Regions from separate parts of the Methylibium petroleiphilum PM1 genome, predicted to be linked through region 1. Evidence: predicted binding sites of a transcription regulator. Region 1 holds the regulator's gene; each other region holds the start of a gene.
What was found. Region 1 encodes FNR, which switches genes on or off when oxygen is low (the NO sensors DNR and NnrR bind a similar motif). Its sites were predicted from a motif close to TTGATNNNNATCAA; they were not measured.

Region 1 (9,951 bases):
ACGCAGGTCGAACGACGACACCAGCCAGCCCGCGCCCTGGGGGTCGGCGGGCGGCTCGGGACTGACCGGGACCACGCACTCCAGATCGGGCGACGGACGTGCGCGCTTTTTGGGGGACTTGAAGAATGCCATGGCTCCCTCTGCGGGGCGGCGCGCGAAACGCGCGTGCCGGCTGCGGGAAGAAGCATCGCAAATGCCGGGCCCGCTGCCGTCCCCCTCTCTGAGGGGCGGACACAATGCAACGGCCGTGCAGTGCGAAAGATGCCACGGCATGCCGGCGACCGGGCTACGTCCCGCCCGGCCCGCGACCGGCAGGCGGCGTCATGTCCAGCACGGCCGGGATCGTTTCCTCGGTGCTCACCAGGCCGGCGTGGATCGCCCGCAGAGCGGCCAGGCTGTCCACGTGCGGCAGCACGGTGTCCGCCCCGCAGATCGGGCACGCCGCCGTGCTGTCCTCGTGCAGCCAGAACACGATGTCGGCCGGGCGGAAGATGCCCAGGCACGAGAAGCAGCCGGCCACACGGGCGCGCGTCAGCTCGTCGCGGTTGTTGAAGGATTGGTAGCCGGCATCCATGTCGGTCGACACATTACAACGTGCGGCCCACCATCGGCAATCGGTTCGCAGCCCACCCGGCCAGCCTGCGCTCAGGGCCGTCGCCTGGCCGCCCTTCTTGCGGTGGAGAGCGCCTCCTGCAACTCCCCCGGCAGCGTATCGATCGGATGCTCGATCACGGTGAGGCCGGTGCGCAGTTCACGGGTCGAGTCCAGCCAGGTCGGATCGGAGGCCGCGGAATCGTCGAGTTCCAGATCGAGCGGCGCGGCCGACGGCTGCCGCGACGCTTCCACGGCGGACTTGCGGGAACGGAACCTGAACCAGGCCATCGGAAGCTCCGCGCCCGGCTTCAGTTGAAGACGAGGTAGAGGACCACCAGCACGATCGTCGGCACGCCCAGTATCCAGCCCAGAAAGTACTTGCCCATGTCGGCACTCCTTGGTTCTCTGAAGGAACCTCATGCTCGGACATCCGGACCGCGATGTCACAAGGACGCCGCCGCAAGCTCGCGTAGGACAAGCGCCCGGTGCTTGACGGTGGCGCCAGCGGAATCTCTCACGCCGGCCGCGTGGCCTGCGGAACGCCTGGACGCAGGCAATTCCCCTTCAAAAGGTGGCGCGGCAACCGACTGGCTCGTCGCCTGAGCGACGCACGCCCGTCGCTCCACCGCCTGCGTTTCAATCGCTCACGTGGGAACGCAAAACTGCAACGGATACTTCGAAGTGCCTCGTGGCCGCGAAGACTACGTCGATCCTGCCGGATTCCGCGCGATGGCCGATGAAGTCGATCGGCTGGAGCGTGCGATGGCACCGTGGCCGATCTGGATCCGCTCGCTGGCCCAGATCGCGTTCCTGCTCGCGGCGTTCGCGCACCGCGTTAGGCGCTGCATTCGCCGCAGGCGCCTGCCTGCCGCCGGCCGCCTCGCTCCCGAGCCCCGACAGGAACGCTGCCGCGAACGCGGTCCAGCGCGCCCGCAGTCCTGCATCGAGATCTTCGCGAGCCCGTATGCCGCAAGATGAAAAGCCCCAGGCAAATCAATGCACTGGGCCTGATATGTGGCTACCGGCACCTGCCGGCAGGCTCATCACATGTTGTCGATCATCACCTGCCCGAAGCCCGAGCAGCTGACCTGCGTGGCGCCGTCCAGCAAGCGCGCGAAGTCGTAGGTGACCTTCTTCGACAGGATCGACTTCTCCATCGACGAGATGACGAGGTCGGCCGCCTCGGTCCAGCCCATGTGGCGCAGCATCATCTCGGCCGACAGGATCTCGGAGCCCGGGTTCACGTAGTCCTTGCCGGCGTACTTGGGCGCGGTGCCGTGGGTGGCCTCGAACATCGCGATCGAGTCCGACAGGTTGGCCCCCGGCGCAATGCCGATGCCGCCCACCTGCGCGGCCAGCGCGTCGGACACGTAGTCCCCGTTCAGGTTGAGCGTGGCGATCACCGAGTACTCGGCCGGGCGCAGCAGGATCTGCTGCAGGAAGGCGTCGGCGATCGAGTCCTTGACGGTGATCTCCTTGCCGGTCTTCGGGTTCTTGAACTTGCACCACGGGCCGCCGTCGATCGGCTGCGCGCCGAACTCCTTCTGCGCCAGGCCATAGGCCCAATCGCGGAAACCGCCCTCGGTGAACTTCATGATGTTGCCCTTGTGCACGATGGTCACGCTGGGCTTGTCGTTATCGATCGCGTACTGGATGGCCTTGCGCACCAGGCGCTCGGTGCCCTCGCGCGACACCGGCTTGATGCCGATGCCCGATGTGGCGGGGAAGCGGATCTTCTTGACACCGAATTCGTCCTGCAGGATCTTGATGAGCTTCTTGGCCTTCTCGCTCTCGGCTTCGAACTCGATGCCGGCGTAGATGTCCTCCGAGTTCTCGCGGAAGATCACCATGTTGGTCTTGTGCGGCTCCTTCACCGGGCTCGGCACCCCCTCGAAGTACTGGATCGGGCGCAGGCAGACGTAGAGGTCGAGCTCCTGGCGCAACGCCACGTTGAGCGAGCGGATGCCACCACCCACGGGCGTGGTGAGCGGGCCCTTGATCGAGACCACGTACTCCTTCAGGACCTGCAGCGTCTCTTCCGGCAGCCAGACGTCGGGGCCGTAGACCTTGGTCGACTTCTCGCCGGCGTAGATCTCCATCCAGTGGATCTTGCGCTTGCCACCGTAGCTTTTCTCGACCGCCGCGTCGACCACCTTGATCATCACCGGCGTGATGTCGAAGCCGGTGCCGTCGCCCTCGATGAAGGGGATGATCGGCTGATCGGGCACGTTGAGCGAGAAATCGGCATTGACGGTGATCTTTTGGCCGTCGGCAGGCACCTTGATGTGCTGGTACATGGACTTGCGTCTCCGCTGGGTAAGGGGTCGGAAGGAACAGGGGGGGTGGCTTCGATTCTAGGCGAGCCATCGTGCGGTGCAGCGAGCCGCCGGACGGCGGCCGCGAGCACCATCGATCCGCTGCATCAGACCACCTTGCACCATGGCCCGGACGGACCGGTCAGCTGCAGCCAGATCGCCCATCCGCCAGCCATCACCAGCAGGGCACCGGTCCACCTCGCCGCGCTGGCGCCCTGCCCCAGTCGACCGAGCACGCCGCGGCCGAACAGCAAGGCCAGCCCGCCGCCCAGCGCGAAGGCGAGCATGACCGCAGCGCCCGCCAGCGGCCCGTCGGCCAGCGCCGCAACGACCAGCGCCGAATAGAGCAGGCCGCAAGGCCAGGCCGCCCACAGCGCTCCGGCCGTACCGGCCCAGCCCCAGCCGCGCCGCCGCCCCTTCGCAGGGAGCGGCCCGAGCATGGGGACGGCCACGCCGGGTGCGGAGCCGGTGCCCAGCACGATGCGGGGCATGCGTCCGGCCACCAGCAGCCACAGGCCAAACACCACCACGGTCACCTGCAGCAGGGTCCACAGCGGCCGCAACCAGCGGGTGGCCTGGGCCAGTTCGGCCATCCATCCAGCCCCGGTGGCCACCAGCGCCCCCGCCAGGCCGTAGGACAGCAGGCGCCCCAGATGCAGGGCGGCGGCGGCCCGCGCAGGCCGTGCGCCACCGCAGGACCGCTCGATCGCCGCGCAGGGCGCGGCGCACATCGCGGCACAGTGCGGACTGCCCGCGATGCCGATCGCCAGCCCGGCCGCCACCAGCGAGAGGCTCATGCCGTGACTGTCCCTTGCGTCAGATCAGCCGCGAATAGCGTTCGCGATCGCGGTCGGCCTGCAGGTGACGATCGAACACCATCGCCACGGCGCGCACGAAGTACCAGCCCAGCGGGGTGAGCTGGATCGCGTCGTCGTCGATCTCGATCAGCCCCTGCCCGGCCAGTGGCTGCAGCCGGCGCAGTTCGGCCTCGAAGTAGCGGCGGAAATCGAGCAGGTGAGCCAGTTCGATGGATTCGAACACCACCCGCCCCTGGCACATCAGCGCCATGATCACCGAGCGGCGCACCACGTCGTCGCGCGTCAGCACGAGGCCGCGCACCACCGGCAGTTCCCCGGAGCGCAGGGCGTCCTGGTACTCCGGCAGCGTCTTCGCATTCTGGCTGTAGGTCGCACCGATGCGGCCGATGGCCGAGACGCCCAGGCCGATCAGGTCGCAGTCGGGCTGGGTGCTGTAGCCCTGGAAATTGCGGTGCAGCCGGCCCTGCCGCTTGGCCGCGGCCAGCGCGTCACCCGGCAGGGCGAAGTGGTCCATGCCGATGTAGTCGTAACCGTGCGCCAGGAAGGCGGCGATCGCGTTCGACAGCATCGTCACGCGCTGGGCGGTGCCTGGCAGGTCTGCCGCATGGATGCGCCGCTGCGGCTTGAAGCGCTGCGGCAGGTGCGCATAGCTGTAGAGCGCCACGCGGTCCGGCCGCAACCGCGCCACCTGCTCCACCGTCCGGGCCAGCGAGGCCGGGGTCTGCTTGGGCAGGCCGTGGATCAGGTCGACGTTGATCGAATCGAAGCCCAATGCGCGCGCGCTGGCGATCAGTGCCTCCACCTGCTCGGCCGGCTGCACGCGATGCACCGCGTGCTGCACTTCGGGGTCGAAGTCCTGCACGCCGAAGCTCAGGCGGTTGAAACCCAGCGCCTTCAGGTGCGCCAGCCGCGAGGCACTGACGGTGCGCGGGTCGACCTCGATCGAGCATTCGGCCTGCGGCTGCAGGTCGAAGGCACCGCGCAGCAGGGCCATCAGCTGCGACAGCTCCGTATCGTCCAGGAAGGTCGGCGTACCGCCGCCGAGGTGCAGCTGACTGACGCGCTGGCGGCTGCCGATCACGTCCTGGTGCAATGCCACCTCGCGGCCCAGCCACTCCAGGTACTCGGTGCCGCGCCGGTGCTGCCGGGTGATCACCTTGTTACAGGCGCAGTAGTAGCAGACCGACTCGCAGAATGGGATGTGAACGTAGATCGACAGCGGTGTGCCGCCGCCCACCGCGCCGGCCGCCGGGGCTCCGCTGCGGCGCTGGCCCAGGGCCTGCCGGTACTGAGCGGGGCCGAAGGCCTCCACGAAGCGGTCGGCGGTCGGGTAGGAGGTGTAGCGCGGCCCACCGGCGTCCAGACGACTCAGGAGTTCCTCGCTCGGCGCAGCCGGTTCCAGCATGTCGGTCAGGGTCGGAGGGGGCATGTCCGGACTGTGCCGAGGGCCTCTCACCGGGCTCTTGATCTGGGTCAAGGCCGGTCGCCGGTGGCCTCCGACAATCCATGCACAGCTTGAGGTCGATCATGCAACTTGCCCCTCACGACGCCGCCGCCGACTCACATGCTCCATCGCGGGCCGCGCACAAGATCATAATGAAGCGCATGGAACGCGAACCGATCCGCATCGAGGCCCTCAAGGTCGCATGCTCCAGTTGCAACCTGCGCGAGCTCTGCCTGCCGGTGGGGCTGTCGGACGACGATCTCGACCACCTCGACCAGCTGGTGGGCAGCCGCCGCCCCGTGAAGCGCGGCGACACGCTGTTCCACGCCGGGGATCGCTTCGAGTCGCTTTATGCGGTGCGCACCGGCTTCTTCAAGACCTGCGTGTCCGCCGACGATGGCCGTGACCAGGTGACCGGCTTCCAGATGGCCGGCGAACTGCTGGGACTGGACGGCATCAGCACCGACCGCCATGCCTGCGACGCGGTGGCGCTGGAGGACTCCCAGGTCTGCCAGATCCCCTACTCGCAGCTCGAGAAGCTGTCGCGCGAATCCACGCCGCTGCAGCACCAGTTCCACAAGATCATGAGCCGCGAGATCGTGCGCGACCACGGCGTGATGCTGCTGCTCGGCAGCATGCGGGCCGAGGAGCGGCTCGCGGCCTTCCTGCTGAACCTCACGCAACGCCTGCAGGCACGCGGCTTCTCGGCCTCGTCGCTCGTGCTGCGCATGACGCGCGAGGAGATCGGCAGCTACCTCGGTCTCAAGCTGGAGACCGTGAGCCGCACCTTCTCGAAGTTCCAGGACGAAGGCCTGCTCGAGGTTAAGCAGCGCGACATCCGCGTGCTCGACGAATCCGGGCTGCGCCGGCTCGTCAACGGCCCGGCCTGCTGAAGGTTCGCCGCCTGCCTCGCCCGGCGCGACTCAGGGCCAGCGGCGCGGCTCGGTATTGGCCGGCTCCGGCATTGCCAGCAGCAGCGTCAACATCGACGTCAGCGCGCACACGGTCCAGAACGCGAAGAAGGCCAGCGTGTAGACGCCAGCCGGCGACACCGTCTCCAGCGCGCGCCCGACCCAGCCGCTCAGTTCCGCCGGGTCGGCTGCGCTGAACACCAGGACCTCCAGCACACCCGCCATCAGGAACGACGGCCAGACGATCCACAGCGTGCGTTGTCTCATCGTCGCGAGCTCCGGGTCGACGGGCGGCACCACGTTCAGCGCTCGGGACGCGGCGTGGCCGCATGGTTGCGCGCCTGCACTGCCGGCGTGTCGCTGCCCAGCGGTTCGCTGCTGCGGCTGAGCACCGGGTCGCTGCCACGCACGGCGATCACGGCAGTGACGATGCCAGCCACCACGACCGCCAGCGGGCCGCCCAGCACCAGCCACAGCATGGGCTCGCGCCACCAGGGCAGCGGCCGCTCGGGCGCGGGCGTCGGGCGGGTTGCGTTCTCGTTCGGGGTCATGGGTTGCTCCGGAGAGGGCCGCGTTCAGCGCGGCACGACGAAGGTGGATTTCTCGGACACGCTGGCCGCCGGCTGCATGCCGTCGGCCTCGCGGATGATCTCGAAGCGCAGGGGGTGGGCGCCGGGGCCCAGGGCCGCGGCGCTCTGCGGCGGCACTTGCACCGCGACAGGCACCCAGCGCGACTCGGCCGGGGCCAGCCGCACCTCGTCACGCACCTGCGCCTGCGCGCCGGCGATGCCGCTCACCACCACCCGGTAGCGCTGCTCCGACTCGGTGGCGTTCATGATCTGCAACCGGTAGACGTTCTCGATGCGCCCTTCGTCGACCAGCCTTGCCAACGTACCGCGGTCGCGCACCACGTCGACGCGCATCGGGCTGCGCAGCACGAGACTGGTGACGAAGCCGACCGAGATCAGCAGCAGGATCACGCCGTAGACCAGCACGCGCGGACGGAACACACGCCGCCAGTCCAGCCTGCTCTGGCCGGCAGTCAGGCCGTTCTGCGTCGCATAGCGGATCAGTCCGCGCGGATACGCCATCTTGTCCATCACGCCGTTGCACACGTCGATGCAGGCGGCACAGCCGATGCACTCGTATTGCAGCCCCTCGCGGATGTCGATGCCGGTCGGGCAGACCTGCACGCACAGCGTGCAGTCGATGCAGTCGCCTTTGCCCTGGGCGGCCAGCGCGTCGTGCGCCAGGCTGCGCGGGCGCGAGCCGCGCGGCTCTCCGCGCCCGCCGTCATAGCTGATGATCAGGGTGTCGTGGTCGAACATCGCGCTCTGGAAGCGCGCGTACGGGCACATGTACTTGCACACCTGCTCGCGCATGAAGCCGGCGTTGCCATAGGTCGCGAAGCCGTAGAACAGCACCCAGAACGCTTCCCAGGGGCCGGGCCCGGCCGACCCCGGGCCGGCCAGACCGATCAGCGCGAGCACCTCGCCGCCCAGTTCGCGGATCGGCGTGAAGTAGCCGACGAAGGTGAAGCCGGTCCACAGGCCGATCGCCAGCCACACCGCGTGCTTGGCCGACCGGCGGGCCAGCTTCGCGGCGCCCCAGGGCGCGGCATCGAGCTTCAGGCGCGCCTGGCGGTCGCCCTCGATATGGTGCTCGACCCACATGAAGATCTCGGTGTAGACCGTCTGCGGGCAGGCGTAGCCGCACCACAGGCGGCCTGCCACCGCGGTGAACAGGAACAGCCCGTAAGCCGACAGGATGAGCAGGCCCGTCAGGTAGATGAAGTCCTGCGGGTAGAGCACCAGGTCGAAGATGTAGAAGCGCCGTGCGCCCAGGTCGAACAGCACCGCCGGGCGGCCGTTCCAGGGCAGCCAGGGCAGCCCGTAGAACACCAGCTGCGTGAGCCACACCAGCGCCCAGCGCCACGCAGCGAACCAGCCATGCACCGAGCGTGCGTGGATGGTCGCCTGCTTCGCATACAGCGAGACCATCTCGCCGGTGTCGTCGGACACCGGCGCGATCGGGATCACGCGTGACGCCGGTCGACTCATCGACAACTCGCGCCAGGGCGGCGGCGGGGACTCATTTCGCTGCGGCCGTTGTCGTGGCCCCGCCGTTCGAGAGCCCCCAGACGTAGGCGGCGAGCACCTGGATCTGCGCATCGCTCAGCCGCCCGGCGTGCGCCGGCATCAGGTTGGTCTTGCCTTCGTTGATCATCCGGACCACCGCCTCCTCGCCCCAGCCGTGCAGCCAGATCCGATCGCTGAGGTTGGGCGCGCCGAGCGCCGGGTTGCCCTTGCCGCCCGGGCCGTGGCAGGCTGCGCAGGCCGTGAACTTGGTGCGTCCGATCTGGGCCGCGATGCTGTCGTGCGGGCTGCCCGAAAGGCTCAGCACGTAGTTCGCGACATTGCGCACATCGTCGGCGCTGCCGACTGCCGCCGCCATCGGCGGCATCATGCCCTGGCGCCCCTGGGCGATCGATTGCGCAATCTGCTCGGGCGACCCGCCGTGCAGCCAGTCGGTATCGGTCAGGTTCGGAAAGCCCTTGCTGCCCCGCGCGTCGGAACCGTGGCACTGCGCGCAGTTGTTGATGAACAGCCGCTCGCCCAGCGCATGGGCCTGCGGGTCACGCGCCAGTTCGGCGGCCGACATCGTGGTGAAGCGCGCGTAGAGAGGCTCCACTTGGGCGCGACCGCGCGCCATCTCCGATTCGTACTCCGACTGCGAGGTCCAGCGCAGCTGGCCTGGGTGGGTGCCCAGCCCCGGATAGAGCACCAGATAGAGCGCACCGAACAACACCGTCAGCACGAACAGCCCCATCCACCACAGCGGCAGCGGGTTGTTCAGCTCGCGCAGATCCTCGTCCCAGACATGGCCCGTGGTGTTGTCGCCGGCCATCACCTTGCGGCGGCTGGCGATGAATAGCAGCACCAGGCACGCCGCGAGGCCGGCGATCGTGACGATGGCGATGAACAGCGGCCAACCGACCGCGACGAAATCACTCATGACGGCCCCCCAGCCGGGTTGCGGCCTCGTCGGCCGCGAACGGCAGACGGGCAGCTTCTTCGAAGCTCTCATTGCGCCGACGCGACAAGGTCCAGGCGACGATGCCGATGAAGACCAGGAAGGACAGCAGCGTCACGGCTGCCCGCAATTCGTTCAGGCTCATTTCGTGCGTCCCCTTCTCACTTCACCGCGGTGCCGAGCACCTGGAGATAGGCCACGAGCGCGTCGAGCTCGGTCTTGCCCTTGACGTCCTCGCCGGCCTGCGCCAGCTCGGCGTCGGTGTACGGCGCGCCCAGGGTTCGCAGCGCGCGCAGCTTTCCAGGCATCTCGGCCGGATCGAGCGCCGCCTTGGCGAGCCAGGGATAGGCGGGCATGTTGGACTCGGGCACCAGGTCGCGCGGGTTCGCGAGGTGCAGGCGATGCCACTCGTCGCTGTAGCGCCCGCCGACCCGGTGCAGGTCGGGACCGGTGCGCTTGCTGCCCCACTGGAACGGCCGGTCGTAGACGAACTCGCCCGCCACCGAGTAGTGGCCGTAGCGCAGCGTCTCGGCGCGGAACGGCCGGATCATCTGCGAGTGGCAGTTGTAGCAACCCTCGCGCACGTAGACGTCGCGGCCGGCCACCTGCAGGGCCGTGTAGGGCTTGAGGCCGGGCACCGGCTCGGTGGTGCTGCGCTGGAAGAACAGCGGCACGATCTCGACCAGGCCGCCGACAGCCACCACCACCAGGATCAGCACGATCATCAGCCAGTTGGTGGTCTCGATGCGCTCGTGGCCACGGGCCGGCGCTGCGTTGTGTTCGTTGCTCATGTCATCGGGTCCTCGGCAGGGTTCAGGCGCGCGCCAGCGCGGTGG
Region 2 (9,951 bases), 1.1 Mb from region 1:
CTCGGCCACGCGGCGCAGGCAGTCGTCGCCGGCAGGGTGGCCGTAGCGGTCGTTGTAGAGCTTGAAGTGGTCGATGTCGATCATCAGCAGCGCCAGCGGCTGGTGTGTCCGCGCGCTGCGCGCCCACTCGCGGGCCAGGCAGTCGTCGAAATGGCGCCGGTTGCCCACCCCGGTCAGCGCATCGGTCGTCGACAGCTGCTGCAGCCGCGCATGCGCCAGCTCGATCTCGGCCTCGGCCTCCTTGCGGCGCGTCACGTCGCGGTGCGTGCCGACCACGCGCAGCGGCTGCCCGTCCGCGCTGCGGTCGACCACCACCGCATGGCTCTGCACCCAGATCCAGTGGCCCGCGCGATGCCGCATGCGGTGCTCGCACTGGAAGGCCGGCGCCGCGCCGCCCAGGTGGGCCTGCAGCGCGGCCCGCACCTGCGGCCAGTCGTCGGGATGGATCAGCGTGCGCCAGTCGGTGGTGCTCGGCCCGGCCCCGTCGGCGGCATGCCCCAGCATCTCGAGTTCGCGCGCGTTCGCGGTCCAGACGCTGGAGGGCACGTGGATGTCCCAGAGACCGAGGTTGCCGCCGCGCAGCACCAGGTCCAGCAACTCCGCGCTGCGCTGCCGCTCGCGCTGCGCCTCGGCCGAGGTCTTCGCCAGTTCGGCCGCCTGCTGCTGCGCCAGGCGCGTGTGCGCACGCAGCGCCAGCAGCGCCGCGGTCTGGCGTGCCAGGGCCTGCAGCGCCGCGGCCTGGGCCGGCGCCAGCAGGCGCGGCTGCGTGTCGATGACGCACACCGTGCCCATCGGCAGCCCGCCCTCCACGAGGATCGGTGCACCGGCGTAGAAGCGGATGTGCGGCGGCCCGGTGACCAGCGGGTTGTCGGCGAAGCGCGGGTCGGCATGGGCGTCGGGGATCGTGAACACCGCGTCCGGCCGCAGCAGCGCGTGGTCGCAGAAGGCCAGGTCGCGCGGGGTCTCCTGGGCCTCGAGGCCGACGCGGGCCTTGAACCACTGGCGTTCGGCGTCGACCAGCGAGATCAGCGCGATCGGCGCGCCGCAGAGCTGCGAGGCCAGCGCCACGATGTCGTCGTAGGCCCCCTCGGGCAGGCTGTCGAGGATCTCGAAGCGGCGCAGGTGCGCCACGCGATCGGCGTCGTTCTCGGCACGGGCAGCGGGAACAGCGGGCATCTCGACGGACGGCCTGGCGGCGGGAGCATCACGACGATCGAGGATAGCCCGCGACGTGGCGCCTGTCGGCAAGCTCTTGCAACACCGGGCCGGCACCCGGGCAAACCCTTGCCGCGCGAACCGATCGGTGGCACACGGCTTGCGCCAAGTCGAGCATGCACGTCTGTTCGCCCGACCCTGCCGCCCTGCCGCCCGCCTCGGCGGCGCCTCGGGCCGTGCCGCGCCACGACGGCACGCCGTGGCAGGACCGTCTCACGCTGCTGCTCGAATCGACCGGGGACGGCATCTTCGGCATCGACATCGACGGCTGCTGCACTTTCATGAACCGCGCCGCCGCCCAGGGCCTGGGCTACCGCACCGAAGAGGTGCTCGGCCGCAACATGCATGCGCTGATCCACCACTCGCACGGCAACGGTGCGCATTACGCCGAGGCGGACTGTCCGATCTTCAACGCCTTCCGCCGCGGGCTGCCGTGCCGCATCGACCACGAGGTGCTGTGGCGCGCCGACGACAGCTCCTTTCAGGCCGAGTACTCGTCCTACCCCATCGTCGAGGCCGGCGCGGTGGTGGGTGCGGTGGTCACCTTCGTCGACATCACCGCGCGCAAGCAGGCCGAGGAACAGCTGGTGCGCGCCAAGCGCGAGCTCGAACGCACCAACGACCGGCTGGAGCAGCGCGTCGCCGAGCGCACCCGCGCGCTCAGCGACGCGCTCGCGCAGCGGCGCCGGCTCTCGGCCTACCTGGAGACGGTGCGCGAAGAGGAGCGCACCCGCATCGCCCGCGAGATCCACGACGAACTCGGCTCGCTGCTGGTGGCGCTGAAGATGGACGTCAACTGGCTCGAGAAGCGCGTCGCCGACCGCCTGCCGCTGGCCGCCAAGTGCGAGGGCATGGGCGCGCTGATCGACACCGCGGTCGACAAGGTCGGCCGCATCATCACCGACCTGCGGCCCAGCATCCTCGATCACCAGGGCCTGTGGGCCGCGCTGGAGTGGCAGGCCCAGGAGTGGCTGGAGAGCGCCGAGCTGGAGGCCGACATCCAGGTGCACGTGGCCGCCGGCGTCGCGCCGCCCGAGGGCGGGTCGGCGATCGCGGTGTTCCGCATCTTCCAGGAGCTGCTGTCGAACATCGCGCGGCATGCGAAGGCGCGTCGCGTCGGCATCCGCATCGTGGTCGATGCGCCGCCCGAGCCGGTGCTCTACCTCGATGTGCGCGACGATGGCGTCGGCACCACCGCCGAGGCGCTGAACGACCCGCGCAGCTACGGCGTGATGGGCATGCGCGAGCGCGCGGCACACTTCGGCGGGCGCCTCACGATCGACAGCGCGCCCGGCCAGGGCACGCTGGTGCGGTTGGTGATGCCGCTCGCGCCGGAGGAGCGGCCATGATCCGCGTCGTCATCTGCGACGACCACGTGATCGTGCGCCAGGGCATCAAGCAGATCCTGGCCGACGCCGGGGACATCGCGCTGGCCGGCGAAGCCGGCAACGGCCCCGACGCGATGACCCTGGTGCGCGCCGGCGCCGCCGCCGGCACGCCGCCCGACGTGGTGCTGCTCGACATCGCGATGCCGCAGCGCGACGGACTCGACGTGCTGAAGTCGCTGAAGGCCGAGTTCCCGAGGTTGCCGGTGCTGATGCTCAGCACCTATCCCGACCGGCAGTACGCGGTGCGCAGCCTCAAGCTCGGCGCGGCCGGCTACCTGAACAAGAGCGCCGACAGCGAGCAGATGATCGACGCCATCCGCAGGGTGGCGCAGGGCAAGCTCTTCATCACCCCCAGCGTCGCCGAGCAGCTGGCGGGCGCGGTGGGGGCCGGCATCGGCAGCAGGAAGGGCGGCGTCGGCGACGACGAGGCCCCGCTGCACGAGCGCCTGTCGCACCGCGAGTACCAGGTGTTCGGCCTGCTCGCGGCCGGCAAGAGCGTCGGCGAGATCGCCGAGCAGCTGGTGCTGTCGTCCAACACGGTGAGCACCTACCGCGCCCGCATCCTCGAGAAGACCGGGGTGCGCAACGACGTGGAGCTGGCGTTGTACGCGGTGCGGCAGGAGCTGATGCAGGTCTGACGGCGCGCGGCCGGGCGGCCGGTGGCGGAACGTGAGCTTGATCCAGGTCAGCCGCCGGCGAGTCGCGGCGCCGTTGCGCGCCGGCTGTGCCAGAGTGCGGCGTGTCCGATGCACTGGCCCGCGGGCCACCGACGCGCATGAAGCTCACCTTCCTCGGCGCCGCCGACACCGTCACCGGCTCGAAGCACCTGGTCGAGATGGGCGGCGCGCGCGTGCTGCTCGACTGCGGCCTGTTCCAGGGCTACAAGACGCTGCGCGAGCGCAACTGGGCGCCGCTGGCGGTGCCGCCGGCGCAGATCGACGCGGTCGTGCTGAGCCACGCCCACCTCGACCACTGCGGCTGGCTGCCGGTGCTGGTGAGGCAGGGATTCAAGGGCCCGGTGTATGCCTCCGCCGCCACGCGCGACCTCGCCGAGGTGCTGCTGCTCGACAGCGCCCACCTGCAGGAGGAGGACGCACGCCGCGCCAACCGCGGCGGCTGGTCGCGGCATGCGCCGGCCCTGCCGCTGTACGGCGTGGCCGACGCCAAGCGCGCCATCGCCCGCATCGGCGTGGCCCCGGCCGGGCGCGGTGTGCGCGTCGGCGACGCCCGCATCGAGTTCACCCCCGCCGGCCACCTGCTGGGGGCGATGTCGGTGAGCGTGCGCGCGAACGGCCGCACGCTGGTGTTCTCGGGCGATCTCGGTCGCGGCGACGACCTGCTGATGCCCGCGCCGGGCCGCGTGGCGCAGGCCGATGTGCTGCTGATCGAGTCGACCTATGGCAACCGCTGCCATCCGCGCGACGACGTGCAGGCGCATCTGGGCGAGATCGTGCGTGCCACGGTGCGCCGCGGCGGCAGCGTGCTGCTGCCGTCGTTCGCCGTCGGTCGCGCGCAGGCCCTGCTGCTGGTGCTGCAGCGGCTCAAGGCGGCCGGCGAGATCCCGGCCGACCTGCCGCTCTTTCTAGACAGCCCGATGGCGAGCACCGCGACCGCGCTGTACCAGCGCCACCGCAAGCTGCTGCGCATCACGCCGCGCGAGGCGGCCACGCTGACCGACGATGTGACGCTGGTCGCCGGGCCCGAGGCGTCCGAGCGCCTGACGCGCCAGCGCTGGCCCAAGGTCATCATCTCGGCCAGCGGCATGGCCACCGGCGGGCGCGTGCTGCACCACCTGAAGGCGCTGGCGCCCAACCCGCGCAACCACATCGTGTTCCCCGGCTTCCAGGTCGGCGGCACGCGCGGCGCGGCGCTGGTGGGCGGTGCGCGCGAGGTCAAGATCCACGGCGAGTACGTCGCGGTGAAGGCCACCGTGAGCCACCTCGAAGGCTTCTCCGGCCATGCCGATGCCGACGGGCTGATGGAGTGGTTGCGCGGCTTCGAGACACCGCCCGAGCGCTGCTTCGTCGTCCACGGCGAGCCGGTGGCGGCCGACACGCTGCGGCTGCGCATCCAGGACGAACTGGGCTGGCGCGTGTCGGTGCCGGAACACGGCGCGGCGCTGGACCTGTGAGCGGGGTCACGCTGCCGGACGGTGCCCTCGGCCTCGCGGTGGCCCTCGGTGCCGGCCTGCTGATCGGCGTCGAGCGCGAGCGCCGCAAGGGCCGCGGTCGGGACCGCGAAGCCGCGGGCCTGCGCAGCTTTGCCGTCGCGGCCGCCACCGGCGGCCTGGCGCAGTGGGTGCCGGTGCCCGGGCTGGTGATCGTCGGCGCCCTGCTGGTGGCCGGGCTGGCCGCGCTGTCGCACGCGAAGAGCCGTTCGCGCGATCCTGGCCTGACGACCGAGCTGGCGCTGTTCACCACCTACCTGATCGGCGTGCAGTCGGTCCTCTCGCCGGCCCTCGGGGCGGCCTGCGGTGCGGGGCTGGCGGTGCTGCTGGCAGCACGTGAACGCCTGCACCGCTTCGCAACCGAGCTGCTCAGCGAGCAGGAGTTGCACGATGGGCTGCTGCTGACGGCGCTGGCGCTCATCGTGCTGCCCCTGATCCCGGCGCGATCGCTCGATGCCCTGGGAGGGATCGATCCCCGCCCGCTCGCCGCCCTGGTGCTGCTGATCCTGGCGATGCAGGCGGCAGGCCAGGTGGCGCTGCGTGCGCTGGGACCGCGGGGCGGCGTGCTGGCAGCCGGGCTGGTGTCGGGCTTCGTGTCGAGCACTGCCACGGTGGCCTCGCTCGGCGGCCGGGCGCGCGAGCGGCCCGAGCAGGCGGCGCTGCTGGCGGGTGGGGCGGTGTTGTCGGGTGTGGCCACCTGGTTGCAGGCGTTGCTGATCAGCGTCCTGCTGTCGCCACCGGCCGCGGCGGCGCTGCTGCTGCCGGCGCTGGCCGGTGCGGCGGGTGCGCTGGCGGTCGGGCTGCTGTCGCTGCGCACGGCCGGGGCGGTGCACGAACCGCCGGCGGGTCCGCCGCGCAGCGCGCTGCGACCGCGGGAAGCCCTCGCGGTGGCACTGACGCTCGGCCTGGTCGCGCTGCTGGTGGGCAATGCGCAACGCCACTACGGCGATGTCGGACTGGAGCTGAGCGTGGTGCTCGCCGCGCTGGTCGATGCGCATGCGCCGATCGCATCGCTGGCCGCGCTGCACGCGGCGGGCGAACTGCCGACCGAGGCCCTGCTGCACGGCGTTCTGCTCGCCGTCAGCGCCAACACGATGACGCGCTGCGGTGTGGCGATGGTGGCAGGAGGTCGTGCCTACGCACTGCGCGTCGGGCTGGCGCTGACCGTCAGCCTGGCGCTCGCCTGGAGCGTCGCGTGGTGGTGAGCCGTCAGGTGCGATGGACCGCCCGGTCGGCCTGCTCCTGGCAGTCCAGGCAGTGGCGGGCCTCGGGCAGCGCACGAAGCCGCGGCAGACCGATCGGCTCGCCGCAGCGCTCGCAGTGACCGTAGCTGCCGGTGTTCAGCCGCTGCAGCGCGGCGCTCACCTCGTCGAGCTCGCGCTGCCAGTGGCTGATCAGCGTGATGTCGAGCTCGTCTTCGGCGTCGGCCGCCGCGCCTTCGCTGCCGGCGACGAAGGTGTTGCCGGTGGCCGCCGCGGGCTCGAGCAGCCGGGCGCGGTGGGCGCGCAGCTCATCGCGCAGTCGGGCCTCGCGGGCCAGCAGGTCGTCGCGGAGGTCCGCGCAGGGTCGGGTGTTCATGCGGAGGGTCCTCGAGATTTCAATGCAGCATCAGCAGCGGCAGCTTGCTGCGCACCATCACGCCCCGGGTCTGCGAGCCGAACAGCCACTCGCCGAACAGTCCGCGACCGTGCGTCACCATCACGATCAGATCGCAGCCGCGCTGGCGTGCGGCGTCCGCAATGGCGGCGTCGATCTCGTGGGCCTGCGCGAAGCAGCCGTCGAACGGAATGCCGGCGTCGCTGGCGCGCCGCTCGAACGCCGACAGCACGCCGCGTGCATGCTCGGCCGCGACCTGGGCGTGGGTCTCCAGGTCGCGCAGATAGCGGGCCGCGCTGTGGGTCGAACCCGCGGGGGGTGTGGGCGGCTCGGCGATGAACGCGGTGATCGACGCGCCGAGCTGGCGGGCGAAGTCGATGCTCGCCTGCATCGCGCGTTCCGACAGCGCGCTGCCGTCGACGGGAACCAGAAGGTGCTTGAACATGAGAAGGTGCCTCGATCGGAAGCCCGCCAGTCGTTCCAGTCTAGGAGCCGCGACGGCGCCCGGACTTGTCCAGGATCAAGTGCAGAGGCTGCGGGCGCGTGGTCCTTCGGGCGGCGTGCTTGATGCAGCGCAAGCCACGGCGCGGGGGGCTGGCTAGAGTGTTCCGGACGCCGCGCACGGAGCGCGAGCAAGGAATCGGAGGTACTCCATGCGCCCGACGCTGACGACTCTTCGGACGGTGAGCTCCGGCGCGCCTCGCGGTGTCTGCCCCGCCGGGCTCCAGGAACCGACCCGCAGCCTGTTGCGGCACCGCTTGATCGACCTGGAGCGCCGTCTGGTGGACATGGCCGAGACGATCACCACCCGCCTGTGCGATGGTGCAGCCATCGCCGAATCCGCCGCGCCGCGGCCCGACGCGGTCGTGCTCGGCGAGGTGCGCGCGGCGCTCGCGCGGTTCGAGACCGGGCGCTATGGTCATTGCGTCGAATGCGGCGCACCGATCGAGCCGGCGCGCCTGATCGAGCGGCCACAGGCCAGCCGCTGCGATGATTGCGAGCACGAACACGAACACGAACACCATGCCGGGCGTGCGGCCTATTCATGAACCGCCGCGATCCGTGGCCTCGGGCCGGGTGAGCGGCGCGAAGGCCCGCTGGTGCCGCACAGTGGGAGCGGCGGCGCTCGCCGCGGCCGGTGCGTCCGCGCTGCTGACGTCGTGTGCCCACCCGAAGGCGCCCGATGCGGACCCGCCGCGCATGCCGCCGGCAAGCTTTGCGCCGGCCCTGCGGCAGGGGCTCTCGGCGGCGGTGGGCGTGTTCGGTGTCGGCCTGGAGTATTCGGCCGCCGAACTGCAGAAGCCCGAGGCCCGGCGTCGCGTCGGTGCAGGACGCGTGGCCGACCGCATCGGCGCCGGCTTCGTGATCTCCGGCGCCGAGGGCCTGATCGTCACGGCCTCGCATGCGGTGGCCGGCAGCCAGCGCATTGCGGTCCGGCTGCCGGACCGGCGCATCGTCGCCGCCACGCTGGTGGGCGAGGACGAGATGGCCGACATCGCGCTGCTGCGCGTGCCGCTCGTGCTCCCGGAGCCGCCGCCACAGGGCCGTTCGGCGGCGCTGCGGCCAGGCGACTGGGTGCTGGCGGTGGGTGAGCCCTACGGACTGAACCGGTCGGTGGTGGCCGGCATCGTCGGCGGGACCGACCGTCATTTCGCGGAGGACCAGGAGCTGCTGTTCATCCAGAGCGACCTCGCCCTCAACCCGGGCAACTCGGGCGGACCGCTGCTCGACGGCAGCGGCGCGATCGTCGGCATGAACACCCGCACCGTCGTCGGCGCCGAGGGCTCCGGCGGCGTGAGCCTGTCGATCCCGATCGAGATCGTGATGCAGATCGTCGGCGAGCTGCGCGACCAGGGCCACGTTGCCCGGCCTCGGCTGGGCGCCGAGTTCGACGACGTGGCGCCTTTCGTCGCGCTGGACGCGCGCCGGGCCTATGCGTCCGGGGCGCGCGTCGGCGAGGTCGGCCTGGACTCGCTGGCCGAGCGCATCGGCCTGCAGGTGGGCGACATCATCGTCGGCATGAACGGCCGTCCCATCGGCCACAGCGGTGACCTGGCGCGGGCGCTGCTGGCCTGGCGCTCGGTCAGCGGCACGACGCTGACCGTGTTCCGCGAGCAGGCCTACCTGGAGCTGCGCCTGCAGTAGGCCGCCGTGTAGGGCCTCCCCTACAAAACATCGCCGCTGCGCACGATCGCGCGCGGCACACGCCTTCCCTAGCATCGATCCCGAGCCACAACGCAAGGGGTGCCCGATGAGTGATGCGCGCGATATCGACCCGTACGATGCCGACCGGCCGCTGCTGATGCGGTGCAGCTGCGGCCGCCACGGCTCCGCCGCCGAGCACGCGGCCGAGGACGCCAGCACCGAGCTGCGCCGCCGCAGCGAGACGGCCGACTTCGAGGCCGACTCGAATGCCTTCGTCGAGGCCACGCTGGTGAAGGCGCTGTTCCCGCAGGATGCGGTGCGGCGCCGTTTCCTGCGTGCGGTGGGCAAGGGCACGGCGATGGCGGCCATTGCCAGCGTGCTGCCGATCGCCCCGCTGCAGGCCCTGGCGCAGGCCGCCGCGGCGCCCGAGAAGAAGGACCTGAAGATCGGCTTCATCCCGATCACCTGCGCCACGCCGCTGATCATGGCCCACCCGCTGGGCTTCTACTCGAAGCAGGGCCTCAATGTGCAGGTGGTCAAGACGGCCGGCTGGGCGCTGATCCGCGACAAGATGCTCAACAAGGAGTACGACGCCACGCACTTCCTGAGCCCGATGCCGCTGGCCATCAGCATGGGCGTGGGCTCCAACGCCACGCCGATGAACGTGGCGACGATCCAGAACACCAACGGCCAGGCGATCACGCTGCACGTCAAGCACAAGGACAAGCGCGACCCGAAGGACTGGAAGGGCTTCAAGTTCGCGGTGCCGTTCGAGTACTCGATGCACAACTTCCTGCTGCGCTACTACGTGGCCGAGGCCGGGCTGGACCCGGACCGCGACATCCAGATCCGCGTGGTGCCGCCGCCGGAGATGGTGGCCAACCTGCGCGCCGGCAACATCGACGGCTACCTCGGCCCGGATCCCTTCAACCAGCGAGCGGTGTTCGAGGAGGTGGGCTTCCTGCACCTGCTGACCAAGGACCTGTGGAACGGCCACCCGTGCTGCGCCTTCGGCACCAGCACCGAGTTCATCCAGCAGAACCCCAACACCTTCGCGGCGCTCTACCGCGCGGTGCTCACCGCCGCGGCGATGGCACGCAAGCCCGAGAACCGCGAGCTGATCGCCAAGGTGATCTCGCCGCAGGCCTACCTGAACCAGCCCGAGACGGTGGTGGCGCAGGTGCTGACCGGCCGGTTCGCCGACGGCCTGGGCAACGTGAGGAACGTGCCCGACCGCGCCGACTTCGACCCCATCCCCTGGCAGAGCATGGCCGTGTGGATGCTCACGCAGATGAAGCGCTGGGGCTACGTGAAGGGCGACGTGAACTACCGGCAGATCGCCGAGAAGGTGTTCCTGCTGACCGACGCCAGGAAGACGATGAAGCAGCTCGACCAGAAGGTGCCCGACGGCGCGTACCCGAAGTTCACGATCATGGGCAA
Region 3 (9,951 bases), 1.4 Mb from region 1:
GCTGCCGGCCGACCAGGCCTTCGTGCAGCAACTGCTGTTCATGAAGAACGTGTCGGTCGCCGGCGGCCTGCTGCTGGTGGCGGCGTTGGGGACCGGCAGCATCGGCTTCGACGGGCGCCGCGCGGGCGGGCCGCTGGCCCGCGCCTGATCCGCAGCGTGGCCGGCCGCAATTGACCCTGGTCAACGGGCGGCCTCGCCGGGCGCCTAGGATGGTCCTTCACCCATCCCGGGCGCCTGGCCCCGCGGCCTCGCGTCCATTCCCACGGCAAGGAGCACTGCATGGACTCGACCGCCACTTCCACCCCCGAGCACGCCACCCGCGAACGGCTCGCGCACGGCCTGCAGCAGATGGTCGACGAGGCCAATCACCTGCTGAAGGACGCGCAGCGTGCCGGCAGCGAGCAGATCGGCAGCACCCGCGAGAAGCTCGAGGCACAACTGCGCCGCGCGCGCCGGGAGCTGGGCCGCCTGGAAGACGAGGCGCTGTACCGCGGCCGGCGCGCCGCCCGCAAGGCCGACCACGCGGTGCATGAGCACCCGTACGTGGCGATCGGCGTGGCCGCCGGCGTGGGCCTGCTGGTCGGGTTGCTGATCGCGCGGCGCGATTAGAGGCGGAGGCCTCAGCGCCGAGCGGGCGCGCGTGCCGGGGGCTTGCGACGCACCGGCGCAGCGGGCAGCATCACCACGCGGCGCAGCTTGCCGCTTGCGCGCTGGCGCAGCGGCTCGGCCGCGCTCATCGAGATGCGCGTGCCGCTCACGCCGTGGTGCGCCAGGAAGTCGGCGAGCGCGCGCCGCGATTGCGTGAACGCCGCGCGCGCGTCGCCCACCGAGGCCTCGAAGCGCAGCTCGATCGAATCGCCATCGCTGCCGCACAGCGCCTGGAACTGCGTGACGTGCGCGCCCTCCTCGATCGCGGTCTCCAGCGCCAGCGGCAGGATGGTCACCGGCCGGTGCTGCGCGTCGCGCAACCGCAGCGTGTCGTCGGCGCGGCCCTGCACCTCGATCAGCGGGAAGGCGCTGCCGCAGCTGCAGCGCTCCGCCACGCGGCGCACGCGGTCGCCGAGCTGGTAGCGCAGCAGCGGCTGCGTCAGGTTGGCCAGGTTGGTCAGCAGCGTGCTGTGCGACATCTCGCCCACCGGCAACGGCCGCAGCCGCTCGTCCACCGGCTCCAGCACCAGCCAGTCGTCGTTCAGGTGCAGCTCGCCGTGGGCGCACTCCCACGCGATGGTGAAGAACTCCGAGGCGCCGTAGTTGTTGCGCACCGGGCAGCCGAAGGCGGCCTGGATCTGCTGGCGCTGCTCGGCCGAGAGCTGCTCGCCGCCCGTCCACACCTCCTTCAGGGCCAGCCGCAGCTGTCCGGCCTCCTGCAGCCGGGCCAGCGCGGCGGCGCAGCTCGGGTAGGTGATCAGCACGCTGGGCTGCTGGGCCTGCAGCGCCTGCGCCACGTCGCACAGCGGCTCCAGCACCGAGAGCACGCGGATCTCCGGTGCCAGCGCGGCCGGCACCAGACGGCGCAGCCGTTCCATGCTCACCACGCCGGCGAAGTGGCCGCCGGTGGCACCCACGAAGGCGAAGCGCTGGCGCGCGCCCCAGCTGCCGAGCGAGACCTGGCCGGGCCCGGCGCCGCGCAGCCGCAGCGCGTCGATCGCGTCGTAGGCCGCCAGGCTGCGCGCGTCCTGCACGAACACGCCGGGCTCGCCGCTGGTGCCGGAGCTGGTCCACAGCAGATAGTTGCCGAGCCAGCCGTCGGCGATGCACGCCGGGTCGGCCACGAAGGCCTGTGCGGCGGCGCGGGTGATGCGGCGGTCGGTGGCCCAGTCGTCGAAGTGCGCCATCAGCTCGGCCTTGCTCACCGGCCGGAAGTCGGCGAGCTCGTGCGCTCCGGGGTGGCGCCGGCGGTAGAACGGCGAGCCGCTCAGCGTGGCGTCGATCAGCCGCGCCAGCCGCTGAGCGCGCAGGCGCTGCCCCGCGCCCGCCGGGTCGAGCCCGGCGCACCAGGTCTCGCTCCACGCCTGCATCCACAGCCACGTGTCGAAGGGCGGCGCGGGATGCTGCGCGGTCATGGTGGGGCGACGGGCATGCGGTCGATTATGGGCAGCCACTGCGGGCTCTGGTTGATGGACATCAAGCCGCGCAGGGACATCGTGGCCTACGGTGTCGATCAAGACAGCTGGCATGGGGAGCATGGCGATGAGCAACGACCTGACATCGATCCTGGTTCATCTGGACGACGATGCCGACGGTTGCGCGCGGCGGTTGCACACGGCGCAGCGCCTGGCCGCCGCGCAAGGGGCCCGGCTCGACACGCTGTACGCGGTGACGCCGTCGGTGCTGCAGAACCCGTATGCCTTCACCGTCGAGACCGGCGCAGCCTCGCTGCTGATCGGCGCCGAGGCCGCGCAGCGCGAACGCGCACGCAACGTGTTCGAACAGGCCCGGACCCGAGCCGGCGGCCTGCCCGAGGTGAGCTGGCACGAGGCGCGCGGCGAACCGGTCGGCGCCTTCGTCCGCCGCGGCTGGGCGTCCGACCTGCTGGTGCTGGGTCAGCACGACCCCGACGCGGCCCCGAGCGGCGCACCGCCCGACTTCGCCACCTCGGTGCTGGTCGACAGCGGCAAGCCGGCGCTCGTGCTGCCGTACGTGGACACCGGTGCCGCGGTCGGCGACACCGTGCTCGTGGCGTGGAAGCCCACGCGCGAGTCGGCGCGCGCCGTCACCGCGGCGTTGCCGCTGCTGCGACGGGCACGGCAGGTGCACCTGATCGCTTGGGACGAGGCGGAAGACAGCGATACGCGCACGCCGCTGGAGATCGAAGCCTTCCTGCAGCACCACGACATCACGGCCACGCTGCACCGAGGCGTGCGGCCGAGCGCCGGGCTGGGCGAAATGCTGCTGTCGCAGGCGGCCGATCTGCAGGCCGACCTGCTGGTGATGGGCTGCTACGGTCACGGCCGCGCGCGGGAGTGGGTGCTGGGCGGCGTGACGCGCACCGTGCTGCGCTCGATGACGCTGCCGGTGCTGATGGTGCACTGAGCGTGCGCATCCGCGCGCCCCGTCGGCACCGCGCATGAGCGACCTGTTCGGACTCGACGCCTACGCGCCGAAGGAGATCGCCGCGCGCGTGAGCGAGATCGGCGTCGCCAAGACGCGGCTGCCGCGGCTGACGCTTGCGCTGCTGGGCGTGCTGGCCGGGGCCTACATCGGCCTGGGCGCCATGCTGTCCACGCTGGTGGCGAGCGATGCCACGCTGGGCTTCGCGGTGTCGCGTTTGCTGGGTGGGCTGGTGTTCTCGCTCGGCCTGATGCTGGTGGTGGTGGCCGGTGCCGAACTGTTCACCGGCAACAACCTGCTCGTGATGGCCTGGGCCGGTGGGCGCATCGGCAGCGCCGAGCTGCTGCGCCACTGGGCGCTGGTGGGCGCGGCCAATGCGGTGGGTGCGGCCGGTCTGGCGTTGCTGGTGTGGCTGTCGGGGCACGGTGCGCTGCAGCAGGGCGAGGTGGGCCGCAGCGTGGTCCGCATCGCGACCGCGAAGGCTCAGCTGCCGCTGGCCGAGGCCTTCTTCCGCGGGGTGTTGTGCAACGTGCTGGTCTGCATGGCGGTGTGGATGGCGCTGGCCGGGCGCAGCGTGACCGACAAGCTGCTGGCCATCGCGTTCCCGGTCACCGCCTTCGTCGCCGCCGGCTTCGAGCACTCGATCGCCAACCTCTACTTCTTCCCGCTGGCGCTGCTGCTCGGTGCGCCGCTGGCTGCCGGCGACATCGCGGGCAACCTGCTGGCGGTGATCGCCGGCAATCTGGTCGGCGGTGGCGTGCTGGTCGCGCTGGTCTACTGGGTGATCTACCTGCGGCCGGCATCGCGCGACTGAGCCGCCCGCTCCAGCAGCAGCTCGCGCTCGCGCCCATTGCGCGTCAGCGCCGCGGCGCGCTCGAACTCCGCGCGCGCCTCGTCATGGCGGCCCAGCTTGGCGAGCAGGTCGCCGCGCACGCTCGGCAACCAGGGGTAGCCGGCGAGCGCCGGGCTCGATGCGACCGTGTCGACGATTTCCAGCCCCGCTGTTGGTCCGAAGGCCATGCCGACCGCGACCGCGCGGTTGAGCTCGACCACCGGCGACGGCGCCACCTGGGCCAGCGCGTCGTAGAGCGCCACGATCAGCGGCCAGTCGGTGTCGGCCGCCTTCGCCGCGCGCGCATGGCAGGCCGCGAGCGCCGCCTGCAGCGCATACGGCCCGCGCAGGCCGCCCAGCGCCGTGGCGCGCTCCAGCGCGGCCAGGCCGCGGCGGATCAGCAGCGGGTCCCAGCGCGTGCGATCTTGGTCGAGCAGCAGCACCGGCCGCCCTCGCGCATCGGTGCGGGCCGCGGTGCGCGAGGACTGGATCTCCATCAGCGCCACCAGGCCGTGCACCTCGGGCTCGTCGGGCGCCAGCCCGGCCAGCACGCGGCCCAGGCGCAGCGCTTCGTCGCACAGCGCCGGGCGCATCCAGTCGTCGCCGGCGGTGGCCGAGTAGCCCTCGTTGAAGATCAGGTAGACCACCTCCAGCACCGAGGCCAGGCGCGGCGCGCGTTCCTGCGCCTGCGGCACCTCGAAGGGCACGCGGGCCGCGCTCAGCGTGCGCTTGGCGCGCACGATGCGCTGCGCGATCGTCGCCTCCGGCGCCAGGAAGGCGCGCGCGATCTCGTCGGTGCTCAGCCCGCCCAGCAGGCGCAGTGTGAGGGCCACGCGCGCCTCGGTGCCGAGCACCGGATGGCAGGCGGTGAAGATCAGGCGCAGCAGGTCGTCGCCGATGTCGTCCTGGCGTGCCGCGTCGAGCGCGTCCACGAAGTCCGGCACCACGCCCGCCTGCAGCGCGTCGAGGTCGGCGCCGAGCTCCTGCTGCTTGCGCGCGTGCAGCGCGTCCTGCCGCAGCCGGTCGAGCGCGCGGTGCTTGGCGGTGGTCATCAGCCAGGCCCCGGGCTTGTCGGGCAGGCCGTCGACGGGCCAGTGCTCGAGCGCGGCGACCAGCGCATCCTGCGCCAGCTCCTCGGCCACGCCGACGTCGCGCACCATGCGCGCGACCACGGCGACGATCTTCGCCGATTCGATGCGCCAGACGGCATCGATCGCGCGCTGCGTGTCGGTCGTCGCCACTGGCCGCGTGCGGTTCAGGCCGCGCCGGCGGCCGAGGGATCGCCGCTCATGTGCACCAGCTCCCAGATGTGGCCGTCGAGGTCCTCGTAGCCGTGACCGTACATGAAGCCGTGGTCCTGCGGTGCGCGCGGCACCGCGGCGCCCGCCGCCACGGCCTTCGCGACCAGCGCGTCCACCTCGGCGCGGCTCTCGCACGACAGGCAGACCAGCACCTCGGTGGTCTGCTTGGCATCGGCGATCGGCTTGTCGGTGAAGCCCTTGAAGAAGGGCTCGGTGAGCAGCATCGCGTAGAGGTTCGGCGCCAGCACCAGGCAGGCGGCGAGGTCGTTGGTGAAGTTCGCATCGAAGCCGTAACCCAGGGCCTTGAAGAAGGCCATCGAGCGCGGCAGGTCCTTGACGGGCAGGTTGACGAAGATCTGTGAGTGCATGGCGAGTCCTTTCGGGAGATCGGTCGGAGAGAAGGCGCCTCAGCCCTGCGGCGCCTGCAGTTCGCGGAAGCGCTCCAGCGCTGCGCCGGGCGGGAGCTCGTCGAGCTCGTAGAGCTGCCGCACCTCCACCTCGCCATCGGCCAGCGCGCCCATCGGCGCCGGGAAGCGGCGCGCCCACTCCATCGCCTCCTCGCGCGAACGGGTCTGGATCAGCGTGTAGCCGGCGATCAGCTCCTTGCTCTCGGCGAACGGTCCGTCGGTCACCGTGCGCCGGCCGCCGGCGTAGCGGATGCGCCATCCGGCGCGGCTGGGCTGCAGGCCGGCGGCGTCGAGCAGCACGCCGGCCTGCGCCAGCGCCTCGTGGTAGGCCACCATCGCGGCCATCAGGCTGTCGTCGGGCATCACGCCCGCCTCGGTGTCGGACGTGGCCTTCACCATGATCATGAATCGCATCGCAGTTCTCCCGGTCGTGACGGTGAGCGCCTTTCGCGGGCTCTCGGGGGTACGACGAACGACGACGGGCCGGATCGACAGCGGCCGCGGCGGGATTTGCTGAAACGGGTGAAAGGGCGCGGGTGAGGGTTCAGATCGCCGACTCGAAGCACGGCCCGACCTGCCGCACCTCCACCGTGCACCACTCGGCCGCCGGGCAGGCGGCGGCGATCGCCAGCGCCTCGTCGCGCGTGGCCACGTTCAGCAGGAAGTAGCCGCCGACCATTTCCTTGGCCTCGGCGAACGGGCCGTCGATGAGCTGAGGGCGGCCGTCACGCACCTGCAGCCGCACGGCCTCGCGGGTGGAGGCCAGCGAGTTGCTGCCTTCCAGCACCCCGCGCGCCTGCAGCCCGGCGCCGAACTGCAGCATGCGTTCATAGGCTTCCTTGCCGGCCTCGACACCGCGCTCGCGGCGCTGGCCGGTCGGTTCGACGATCAGCAGCATGTAGGACATCTCGGCTCCCGGTCACCGGCTCGCGCGCCCGAGGGGGTGCGACGGCGTGACCCGGAGCCGATTCTGCGTCGGCCGGGAAAAGCCCGACCGTCAGCGTGCCGGCACGCGCCGCGCGCCGCTCAGCCGGCGCACCACCGCGATGAAGCGGTCCACTTCCTCGCAGGTGTTGTAGAACGCCAGCGAGGGCCGCACCGTGGCCTCGAGTCCGAAGCGGCGCAGGATGGGCTGGGCGCAGTGGTGGCCGGTGCGCACCGCGATGCCTTCCTCGTTGAGCGCCTTGCCCACCTCGTCGGTCGTGTAGCCGTCGAGCACGAAGGACAGCACGCTGGCCTTGTCGCGCGCGGTGCCCACCAGCCGTACGCCGGCGATCGGGCGCAGCGCGTGCGTCGCGTAGTCGAGCAGGTCGTGCTCGTAGCGCGCGATGTTCTCGATGCCCACGCGCTCCACGTAGTCGAGCGCCGCGCCCAGGCCCACCGCGTCGGCGATGTTGCCGGTGCCGGCCTCGAAGCGCGTCGGCGGCCCGTGGTAGACCGTCTTCTCGAAAGTCACGTCGGCGATCATGTTGCCGCCGCCCTGCCACGGGGGCATGTCCTCGAGCACCTCGCGCTTGCCGTAGACCACGCCGATGCCGGTGGGACCGAAGATCTTGTGGCCGGAGAACACGAAGAAGTCGGCGTCGAGCGCCTGCACGTTCACCCGCAGGTGCGAGACCGACTGCGCGCCGTCGACCAGCGCCTTCGCGCCGGCGCGGTGCGCCAGCTCGACGATCTCCTTCACCGGCACCACGGTGCCCAGCGCGTTGGACACCTGCGTCACCGAGACGATCTTCGTGCGGTCGTTCAGCAGCTTGCGGTATTCGTCGAGCCGCACCTGGCCGCTGTCGTCGACCGGGATCACGCGCAGCTTCGCGCCCTTCTCGGCGGCGAGCTGCTGCCACGGCACGATGTTGGCGTGGTGCTCGAGGTGCGAGACCACGATCTCGTCGCCGGCACCGATGTTCTGCGCGCCCCAGCTCTTGGCCACCAGGTTGATGGCCTCGGTGGTGCCGCGCACGAACACGATCTCTTCCACCGAGCTCGCGCCGATGAAGCGCCGCACCGTCTCGCGCGCGCCTTCGTAGGCGTCGGTAGCGCGCGCCGCCAGCTCGTGCGCGGCGCGGTGGATGTTGGAGTTCTCGTGCGCGTAGAAATGGGCGATGCGGTCGATCACCGACTGCGGCTTGTGCGTCGTCGCGGCGTTGTCGAACCACACGAGCGGGCGACCGTTGACGCGCTCCTGCAGGATCGGGAAGTCGCGCCGGATCGCGTGCACGTCGAACGGCGGATGGGCCGAGGCCGCCGCGTTCGGCACGGCGCCCGCGTGGCTGCCGTGCGGCCCGGGATGGCGCTGCGCGTCGAGGAAGTAGAAGGCGCCGGGCGACGCCGCGGGGGCGCTGCCGGACGACGGCGCGTCGCTGCGCAGCAGCGAGCGCAGGTCGGCCTCCTGCGGTAGCCCGGTCGGTGCACTGCCGAGCGGCGCGATGCGCGCCTCGCTCGCGCCCGGTCCGGACGTGGCGTGCGACAGGAAGTAGTAGGGCGATGGCGTGTCGGTTGCCGCGGGTGCGCCGCCGGCCGACGGGTGCGACGGCAGCCCGACCAGCGGCGATGCGGCCGGCACGACCTGCGGCACGCCGAGGGCGTGGCTGCCGAGGCGGCCATCGAGCGTCGGCGGGAGGGTGGCCACGTGCTCGGGCAGCCCGTTCGGCGCGGCCGCATGCGGCACCAGCGCCGGGGCCGACGCACCGTGCGCCGCGGCGTGCTGGGGCGAGCTGGGCACGAGGTTGGCGCCGGGCGCCGCGGCCCCGAGCGGCAGCACGTTGGGCGTGGCCGGACCGCCGGTCAGCACACCGGGCAGCGACAGGCCGGGCGGGGTGGGCTGTGCCGGCACCGGCACGCCGCCGTGGGCGCCGCCGTCGCCGGGCAGCGCGGCGAAGAATTCGCCCGCCAGACGCGCGAGCGTGGCGGGATCGGGCAGGCCGGGCGGCAACGCGGGCTGCGCCGCCGCGACCGGGCCGCTCAGGGCATCGGACGTGGACATCGCGGCGCCTGCTTACTTGTAGGTGTCCGGATAGTCGTGGTACTTGCCGATCTCCACGTCCTCCAGCACAGCCAGCGCGTCGGGCGTCTGCACCGCCAGCGAGCAGTACAGCGAGATCAGGTAGGACGCGATCGCGTTGCGGTTGATCCCCATGAAGCGCACCGACAGCCCCGGGCTCTGCTCGCCCGCGAGGCCCGGCTGGTACAGGCCGACCACGCCCTGGCGCTTGTCGCCCACGCGCAGCAGCAGGATCTTGGTCTTGCCGTCGGCGATCGGCAGCTTGTCGCTCGGGATCAGCGGCACACCGCGCCACGTGAGGAACTGCGAGCCGAACAGGCTCACGGTCGGCGGCGGCACACCGCGGCGCGTGCACTCGCGGCCGAAAGCGGCGATGGCGAGCGGGTGGGTCAGGAAGAAGGCCGGCTCCTTCCACACCTTGGTCAGCAGCTCGTCGAGGTCGTCCGGTGTCGGAGCGCCGGTCAGCGGGAACACGCGCTGCTCGTCGGCCACGCTCGCCAGCAGGCCGTAGTCGGGGTTGTTGATCAGCTCGCTTTCCTGGCGCTCCTTGATCGTCTCGATGGTGAGGCGCAGCTGCTCCTTGATCTGGTCGTGCGGGCTGCTGTAGAGGTCGGACACGCGGGTGTGCACGTCCAGCACGGTGCTGACGGCATTGAGGAAGTACTCGCGCGGCTGCTGTTCGTAGTCGACGAAGGTGGTCGGCAGCTCGGCCTCGTCGCGCTGGGTGCAGGCGACCAGCACGTCCTGCGGGTTCTTGACCTGGTTGAGCCGGTAGATGCCCGCCTCCACGGGGATCCACTGCAGCAGGTGCGTCAGCCAGCGCGGGCTGATGGTCGAGAGCTGCGGGGTGGTCTTGGTGGCGTTGGCCAGCTGCCGCGCCGCGTTGTCACCGAGGGCCAGCTGGGCCGGCTGGTTCTTTGCCATGGAGGAACTCCTGATCGAACGAACGAATTGGTAATAAGAAAATGCGCCGAACGAATATCGCCGCGTTGCGGCGCAACATCAACCGGCTATAGCCACCAAGGCCGCCACGTCAGGGACCTTCCGCGACTAGCCGGCGGCGCCTTCGGCCTGCGGCTCCTGCTCGCAGCGCGCCAGCAGGCTGGACAGCCGCACGTCGAGCGCCGTGGCCAGCTTGCTCATCGTCGCGAGCGAGGGCACCGCGTCGCCACGCTCGACCTCGCCGAGGTAGCTGCGGTTGATCTCCGCGCGATGCGCCAGCAGCTCCTGCGACCAGCGCCGCTGCTCACGGTGCTGCCGCACGACGCGACCGAAATGGGCGCTCAGCGAGCTCATGCGCGGCCCTCGCTCGACACTTCGTTATGCGCGTTGGCCTGGGTCACGTTGCTGCCCGGCGGC

Region 2: a site for FNR is predicted at 3,279-3,292, ahead of MPE_RS17665 (MBL fold metallo-hydrolase RNA specificity domain-containing protein). Genes of this name have one in related genera too.
Region 3: a site for FNR is predicted at 2,115-2,128, ahead of MPE_RS00075 (universal stress protein). Genes of this name have one in related genera too.

Annotation. Positions count from the first base shown of each region.
Region 1 covers NC_008825.1:2,626,984-2,636,934, forward strand. Annotated here, with positions in the region: gene MPE_RS12425 (hypothetical protein) at 1-132, opposite strand, end outside; gene MPE_RS12430 (hypothetical protein) at 287-574, opposite strand; gene MPE_RS12435 (hypothetical protein) at 646-882, opposite strand; gene MPE_RS12440 (hypothetical protein) at 1,324-1,572, shown strand; gene icd (NADP-dependent isocitrate dehydrogenase) at 1,638-2,891, opposite strand; gene MPE_RS12450 (sulfite exporter TauE/SafE family protein) at 3,017-3,706, opposite strand; gene hemN (oxygen-independent coproporphyrinogen III oxidase) at 3,726-5,156, opposite strand; gene fnr (fumarate/nitrate reduction transcriptional regulator Fnr) at 5,333-6,064, shown strand; gene MPE_RS12465 (hypothetical protein) at 6,095-6,349, opposite strand; gene MPE_RS12470 (hypothetical protein) at 6,385-6,633, opposite strand; gene ccoG (cytochrome c oxidase accessory protein CcoG) at 6,658-8,142, opposite strand; gene ccoP (cytochrome-c oxidase, cbb3-type subunit III) at 8,174-9,097, opposite strand; gene MPE_RS12485 (cbb3-type cytochrome oxidase subunit 3) at 9,090-9,260, opposite strand; gene ccoO (cytochrome-c oxidase, cbb3-type subunit II) at 9,277-9,906, opposite strand; gene ccoN (cytochrome-c oxidase, cbb3-type subunit I) at 9,929-9,951, opposite strand, start outside.
Region 2 covers NC_008825.1:3,697,168-3,707,118, reverse strand. Annotated here, with positions in the region: gene MPE_RS22890 (sensor domain-containing diguanylate cyclase) at 1-1,176, opposite strand, end outside; gene MPE_RS17675 (sensor histidine kinase) at 1,332-2,564, shown strand; gene MPE_RS17670 (response regulator) at 2,561-3,241, shown strand; gene MPE_RS17665 (MBL fold metallo-hydrolase RNA specificity domain-containing protein) at 3,379-4,734, shown strand; gene MPE_RS17660 (MgtC/SapB family protein) at 4,731-5,975, shown strand; gene MPE_RS22885 (TraR/DksA family transcriptional regulator) at 5,980-6,348, opposite strand; gene MPE_RS17650 (universal stress protein) at 6,368-6,811, opposite strand; gene MPE_RS17645 (TraR/DksA family transcriptional regulator) at 7,020-7,415, shown strand; gene MPE_RS17640 (S1C family serine protease) at 7,429-8,511, shown strand; gene MPE_RS17635 (CmpA/NrtA family ABC transporter substrate-binding protein) at 8,618-9,951, shown strand, end outside.
Region 3 covers NC_008825.1:18,003-27,953, forward strand. Annotated here, with positions in the region: gene MPE_RS00060 (DoxX family protein) at 1-148, shown strand, start outside; gene MPE_RS00065 (ElaB/YgaM/YqjD family protein) at 280-609, shown strand; gene MPE_RS00070 (phenylacetate--CoA ligase family protein) at 621-2,063, opposite strand; gene MPE_RS00075 (universal stress protein) at 2,191-3,033, shown strand; gene MPE_RS00080 (formate/nitrite transporter family protein) at 3,068-3,865, shown strand; gene MPE_RS00085 (RNA polymerase sigma factor) at 3,838-5,124, opposite strand; gene MPE_RS24475 (VOC family protein) at 5,139-5,552, opposite strand; gene MPE_RS00095 (YciI family protein) at 5,592-6,005, opposite strand; gene MPE_RS00100 (YciI family protein) at 6,136-6,498, opposite strand; gene MPE_RS00105 (family 2A encapsulin nanocompartment cargo protein cysteine desulfurase) at 6,589-8,574, opposite strand; gene MPE_RS00110 (family 2A encapsulin nanocompartment shell protein) at 8,587-9,516, opposite strand; gene MPE_RS00115 (helix-turn-helix domain-containing protein) at 9,643-9,888, opposite strand; gene epsC (serine O-acetyltransferase EpsC) at 9,885-9,951, opposite strand, start outside.